Regions from separate parts of the Streptomyces sp. NPDC053750 genome, predicted to be linked through region 1. Evidence: riboswitches for the same ligand, from Rfam matches in the RefSeq annotation. Region 1 holds a riboswitch; the other holds the start of a gene.
The links. Region 1 has a riboswitch for S-adenosylmethionine ahead of thrC (threonine synthase). Riboswitches for the same ligand answer to the same signal wherever they lie in the genome.

Region 1 (3,175 bases):
GCCACCGCGGCACAGAGCTCCAGCCCCACCCACACCCCGTCGCCGACCACCGTCACGCTGCCGGACCACACCGGCCGGGACGTCGGAGGGGCCGTGCTCGCGGCCAAGGCGGCTCACATCGACTACACCGTTCAGCTGCAGGGAACAGGGCGGCAAGCCTCCGCCTGGGACCTGGACGAGGAGGTCTGCGAGCAGACCGACGGCCCCGGCGGCGTGACGTTCACCGTCCCCCGCGACGGCCGCGACTGCGACGGACGTCTGCTGGACCCGCTGCCGACCCCTGCCCCCGAATCGGCCGAGCCGCAGGACACCGGCACCGGCGGGACCGCCACGGCAGGCACGACGAGTGGCGGCACCGGCGGCGGCACCGGCGCCTGCGAGCTCACCAGCCCCGCCGGCAACTGCTACGCCGACGGCCAGTTCTGCGCCAAGAAGCACCGCGGCCTGAGCACCCACGGCCGCGGCGGCGAGTACCTGACCTGCGAGCCGGACGCCTCCGGCACCTGGCGCTGGTCGGACGGCGTCACCGGCTGACGCGTCACGCCACCTTGCGCGCCGCGTACTCCGCGATGTGCGCCATCGGAGGCCGTTCCTCGGTGTCCACGGAGTAGGTGCGCGGCTCGAAGCCGTCGGCGCCGCGCTCGAACTGGGTGAGGGACGGCCGGACCAGATGACCGCGGGCCAGCCGGAGCTGGGCGGTGCGGTAGATCGCGGCGGACATCCGGCCCAGGGCCTGGCCGTCCTGGTGCCGGTGCCGGCGGACGCCGACGTCGACCTGCGCGAGAGCGTCCAGGCCCACCAGGTGCAGGGCGTCGACCAGCATGCCGAGCTCGACGCCGTAGCCGACGGGGAAGGGGAGCTGTTCGAGCAGGGAGCGGCGGGCCGCGTACTCGCCGCCGAGCGGCTGGACGAAGCCGGCCAGCCGGGGCCAGTGCAAGTTGAGCAGCGGGCGGGCCATGAGTTCCGTGACCCGGCCGCCCTGCCCGGGCGCCTCCCCGAGAGGGCGGTCGTACATGGCCTTGACCAGGTGCACGTCCGGGTCGGTGAGCAGCGGGCCCACGATCCCGGAGACGAACTCGGCGCGGAAGTCGCGCAGGTCGGCGTCGACGAAGCAGACGATGTCGCCGCCGGTGACCAGCAGCGAACGCCACAGCACCTCGCCCTTGCCGGGCACGGCCGGGATGCGCGGGAGGATCGCGTCGCGGTGCACGACGCGCGCGCCCGCCGCCGCGGCCACCGCCGACGTACGGTCGGTCGACCCCGAGTCCACGACGACGACCTCGTCGACGAGCGGGACCCGTTCCATCAGGTCCCGGCGGATCACCGTGACGATGTCGCCGACCGTCGCCTCCTCGTTCAGGGCGGGGAGCACCACGCTGACCGACTGACCGGTGGCGTGCTTGGCGGTCAGCAGGCGCTGGATCGGCCGGTCCGCGGCGGACCAGGAGCGTGCGCTCAGCCAGCGCTCGACTTCTTCCAGCACGGTCGGTCGCTCCTTTTGTGATCCATCTCGCGGTACGGACGACTATCTCAAGTGTCCTGGCCTTCGGTTACAGTCTTGAACAACGCGGAGGACCGTCGCATGCCGGGGGTCGCCGCGCGTACAACCGAACAACAACCACATACCGCTCATCCAGAGGGGCAGAGGGATACGGCCCGATGAAGCCCCGGCAACCCTCCAGTCGGTTCTTGTCACACAGACGTGGCGAGGCTCCCGGCTAGGGAAGGTGCCAAATCCGTCTCACGGCGAGATGCGTCGTGAGGAAGATGAGGAGAAAGGGCCTCGCCTCCATGGCTGTGCAGACTGCCGAAAGCTCCACGAACCCCGCGAACGACGTGCACTCCGCGGTCGATCTCGGCCCCGCCGCCGCCCTGAGCTGTCGGGAGTGCGGCCACCGGGTGCCCCTCGGCCCGGTCTTCGCCTGCGAGGAGTGTTTCGGCCCCCTCGAGATCGCCTACGACTTCTCGGCGTACGACACCGAGGAACTGCGCAAGCGCATCGAAGCGGGCCCCGCGAACATCTGGCGTTACGCCCCGCTGCTGCCCGTCCCCGCCGACGTGGCCGACAAGCCGAACATCAACCCGGGCTGGACCAAGCTGGTCAAGGCCGACAACCTCGCCCGCGAGCTCGGCGTCACCGGCGGTCTGTACGTCAAGGACGACTCCGGCAACCCGACGCACTCCTTCAAGGACCGCGTCGTCGCCCAGGCCCTCGAGGCCGCCCGCGCCTTCGGCTTCACCACCCTCTCCTGCTCCTCCACCGGCAACCTCGCCGGTGCCGTCGGCGCCGCCGCCGCCCGGGCCGGCTTCCGTTCCTGCGTGTTCATCCCGCACGACCTGGAGCAGGGCAAGGTCGTCATGGCCGCCGTCTACGGCGGTGAACTCGTCGGCATCCAGGGCAACTACGACGACGTGAACCGCTTCTGCTCCGAGCTGATCGGCGACCCGGCCGGCGAGGGCTGGGGCTTCGTCAACGTCAACCTGCGGCCGTACTACGCGGAGGGCTCCAAGACCCTCGCGTACGAGATCTGCGAGCAGCTCGGCTGGCGGCTGCCCGACCAGCTCGTCGTCCCGATCGCCTCCGGCTCGCAGCTCACGAAGATCGACAAGGGTCTGCAGGAGCTGATCAAGCTCGGTCTGGTCGAGGACAAGCCCTACAAGATCTTCGGCGCCCAGGCCGAGGGCTGCTCGCCGGTGTCCACCGCGTACAAGGCGGGCCACGACGTCGTACGCCCCCAGAAGCCGAACACCATCGCCAAGTCGCTGGCCATCGGCAACCCGGCCGACGGGCCCTACGTCCTCGACATCGCGCGCCGCACCGGTGGCGCGGTGGAGGATGTGACGGACGAGCAGGTCGTCGACGCGATCAAGCTGCTCGCGCGGACCGAGGGCATCTTCGCGGAGACGGCCGGCGGTGTGACGGTCGGCGTCACGAAGAAGCTGATCGAGGACGGCGTGCTCGACCCGTCGCTCACCACCGTCGTCCTCAACACCGGCGACGGCCTCAAGACCCTCGACGCGGTGGCCGGCACCGGTCTCACCGCCACCATCCGCCCCAACCTGGACTCCTTCCGAGAGGCTGGCCTCGCATGAGCGTGACCGTTCGCATCCCGACCATCCTGCGCACCTACACCGGCGGCAAGGCCGAGGTCGCCGCCGAGGGCGCGACCCTCGG
Region 2 (3,175 bases), on a different contig from region 1:
CGAGGAGTACAAGGAGATCACGAGCGGCCACGGCCACCACTGACCCTCCAGCGTCGCCACACCACGGTCGAAGGGCCCCGTCCGTTCCGCGGACGGGGCCCTTCGCCGTGCCCGGGGCTGGATAGGGTGGGAGCACACCCTCTTTCCGTCATACACACGATTCAGGAGCGGCTCATGAGCGCTTTGACCCCCGCTGGAGGCGACACCGCGGCGGGCCGCTCCTGGCCCGCCCTGCTGAACGGACTGGCGGACGGCCGGGACCTGACCGCCGACGAGACCGCCTGGGCGCTGGACGTGATCATGCGCGGCGAGGCGACCGACGCGCAGATCGCCGGGTTCGCGGTCGGCCTCAGGTTCAAGGGGGAGACCGTCGAGGAGATCTCCGGTCTCGTCCGCACCATGTACGAGCACGCCAACGTGATCGAGGTGCCGGGGAGGACCGTCGACATCGTCGGCACCGGTGGCGACGGCGCGAAGACGGTCAACATCTCCACCATGTCGGCGATCGTCGTGGCCGGTACGGGCGCCAAGGTCGTCAAGCACGGCAACCGGGCCGCCTCCTCGGCATCGGGCGCCTCGGACGTCCTGGAGAAGCTCGGGGTCAATCTGGAGCTGACGCCGAAGCGGGTGGCCGCGGTCGCCGAGGAGGCTGGCATCACCTTCTGCTTCGCCGTGAAGTTCCACCCGGCGCTGCGCCATGTGGCGGCGGCACGCGGCCAGCTGGGCATCCGCACGGTGTTCAACTTCCTGGGCCCGCTGACCAACCCCGCCAAGGTGAAGTCCCAGGCGATCGGGGTCGCGCACGCCCGGATGGCACCGATCATCGCCGGTGTCTTCGCCGAGCGCGGCCACTCGTCCCTGGTCTTCCGGGGCGACGACGGCCTTGACGAGCTGACCACCACCGCCACCTCCCGGGTCTGGGTCGTGCGCGACGGCAAGGTCACCGAGGAGACCTTCGACCCGCGGGACGTGGGCCTCGAACTGGTGCCGGTGGAGGCGCTGCGGGGCGCCGACGCCTCCTACAACGCCGATGTCGCCCGCCGTCTCCTGGCCGGCGAGACGGGCCCGGTACGGGACGCGGTGCTGCTGAACTCCGCCGCCGCCCTGGTGGCCCTGGAGCCCGGCGAGGCGTCACTGACCGAGCAGATCAGGGCCGGCATGGACCGGGCCGCCGAGGCGATCGACTCGGGTGCCGCCAAGCGGGTGCTGGACCGCTGGGTGGCCGTGAGCAACGCGTAGGGGCCTTCCCGTGTGACGTGCGTCCCGCGATCCGGACTCGGGTTGCGGGGCGCCGATCATTTCCCGTACGTTCCTTTCCAGGTCATGAGCGACAGTCATTCGGCCCCGGCCGACTGTCCGGCAACCCTCCGTCCGTGGCGGGGTGCCCCGGGTGAAGACCAGGTCGTGGACAGCAAGGTTCACGGCAAGCGCGGACCCCTCGCGAAACCAGGGGTCCTGGGTCGTTCGAGGGAGTCTCCCGTGAATCAGCGAATGCGATAGGGCCGCAGAGCCCCGCCTCCGCATCCCCCTTCTTTCGCCTTCTTCGCTTTCCTCTTCACCTTTCCCACGCTTGAGCCGTCGCGGTTCGCGTGGTGATGTCCTCTGCCTTCACGGGAGTGCACCCATGTCCGTCTCCACGCTCGCCGCCGACCAGTCGGTTTGTGCCCCTCTGGCCGTTCTGGGCCGTGATGTCACCGTCCCGCTCGTCACCGGCGGGGAGGTCACCTACGCCGCGCTCGACTACGCCGCCAGCGCGCCCGCGCTGCAGCGGGTCTGGGACGACGTGGCGGCCTACGCCCCGTACTACGGCAGCGTGCACCGTGGCGCCGGGTACCTGTCGCAGCTGTCGACCGACCTGTTCGAGAACGCCCGGAAGACCGTCGCCGACTTCCTCGACTGCCGGGACGGGGACCAGGTGGTGTTCACCCGGTCCACCACCGACTCCCTCAACCTGCTCGCCGCCGCGCTGCCCGCCGGCTGCCGGGTCTTCGTCTTCGAGACCGAGCACCACGCCTCGCTGCTGCCCTGGCGGGACGCCCAGGTCACCTACCTCGACGCCCCGAGCAGCCCGGCGCAGGCCGTCGAGACCCTGGAGCGCGCCCTCGCCGCCCGTGAGCCGTACGGGCCCGCCCTGGTCTGCGTCACGGGCGCCTCCAACGTCACCGGCGAGCTGTGGCCGGTGCGTGAACTGGCCGCCGCGGCGCACGCGCACGGCGCCCGGATCGTGCTGGACGCCGCCCAGCTCGCCCCGCACCACCCGGTGAGCGTGCGCGACCTGGACGTCGACTGGGTCGCCTTCTCCGGGCACAAGCTGTACGCCCCCTTCGGCTCCGGCGTGCTGGCCGGGCGGGCCGACTGGCTGCGTGAGGCGGAGCCGTACCTCGCGGGTGGCGGCGCCAGCCGCCGGGTCAGCCGGCGCACCGACGGGGGCGTGGACGTGGAGTGGCACGACAGCGCCGCCCGGCACGAGGCCGGGTCGCCCAACGTCATCGGCGCCTACGCCATCGCCTCCGCCTGCAAGGCGCTCACGGAGGCCGGGTTCGACACGCTGGTCGCGCGCGAGGAGTACCTGATCGCCAAGGTGCGGGAGGGGCTCGCCGAGGTGCCCCAGGTGCGGGTGCTGTCCCTCTTCGGTGACGACGCGCCCCGCGTCGGCGTGATCTCCTTCGTCGTGGACGGCTGGAACAGCTCCCACTTCGCCGCCGCGCTCTCCGCGGAGTACGGCATCGGCGTGCGCGACGGTCTTTTCTGCGCCCACCCGCTGGTGCGCACCCTGCTCGGCAGCGACCCGCAGACGCAGGGCGAGTGCGGCGCCCCCGAGGCGACGCCGGGGGAGAAGTCCCTCAACGCCATCCGCGTGAGCTTCGGCGCGGGCACCCCGGACGAGCACGTCGAGCGGTTCGTGAACGCGGTCCGGGAGCTGGTGAGCGACGGCGCCCGGTGGAACTACCGCACCGAGGACGGGCGTTGCGTGCCCGACACCAGCTCCGCCGGGTCCGGCACTCCCGCCGCCTGAACGGCCCGGCCCGGCAGCCGCGACCCCAGCAGCACCATCCGCAACGCCCGTTCCGTGGCGTCCGTGAGGAGCTCGGAGGCGCGCAGCAGCGCGTCCGCCAGGGCCATGGGGGCCGGCATGATGCCGTGGAAGGCGTCCACCCCCGGCACCTCGTGCGCG

Region 2: another riboswitch for S-adenosylmethionine. It lies ahead of ACIGO6_RS04345 (aminotransferase class V-fold PLP-dependent enzyme); the one in region 1 lies ahead of thrC (threonine synthase).

The regions. Positions count from the first base shown of each region.
Region 1 covers NZ_JBITXB010000005.1:162,866-166,040, forward strand. The annotation lists gene ACIGO6_RS16600 (hypothetical protein) at 1-534, shown strand, start outside; gene ACIGO6_RS16605 (glucosyl-3-phosphoglycerate synthase) at 539-1,483, opposite strand; SAM riboswitch class I at 1,627-1,774, shown strand; gene thrC (threonine synthase) at 1,792-3,093, shown strand; gene ACIGO6_RS16615 (ubiquitin-like small modifier protein 1) at 3,090-3,175, shown strand, end outside.
Region 2 covers NZ_JBITXB010000001.1:979,081-982,255, forward strand. The annotation lists gene ACIGO6_RS04335 (cytochrome bc complex cytochrome b subunit) at 1-43, shown strand, start outside; gene trpD (anthranilate phosphoribosyltransferase) at 175-1,239, shown strand; SAM riboswitch class IV at 1,320-1,436, shown strand; gene ACIGO6_RS04345 (aminotransferase class V-fold PLP-dependent enzyme) at 1,625-3,016, shown strand; gene ACIGO6_RS04350 (glycerate kinase) at 2,947-3,175, opposite strand, start outside.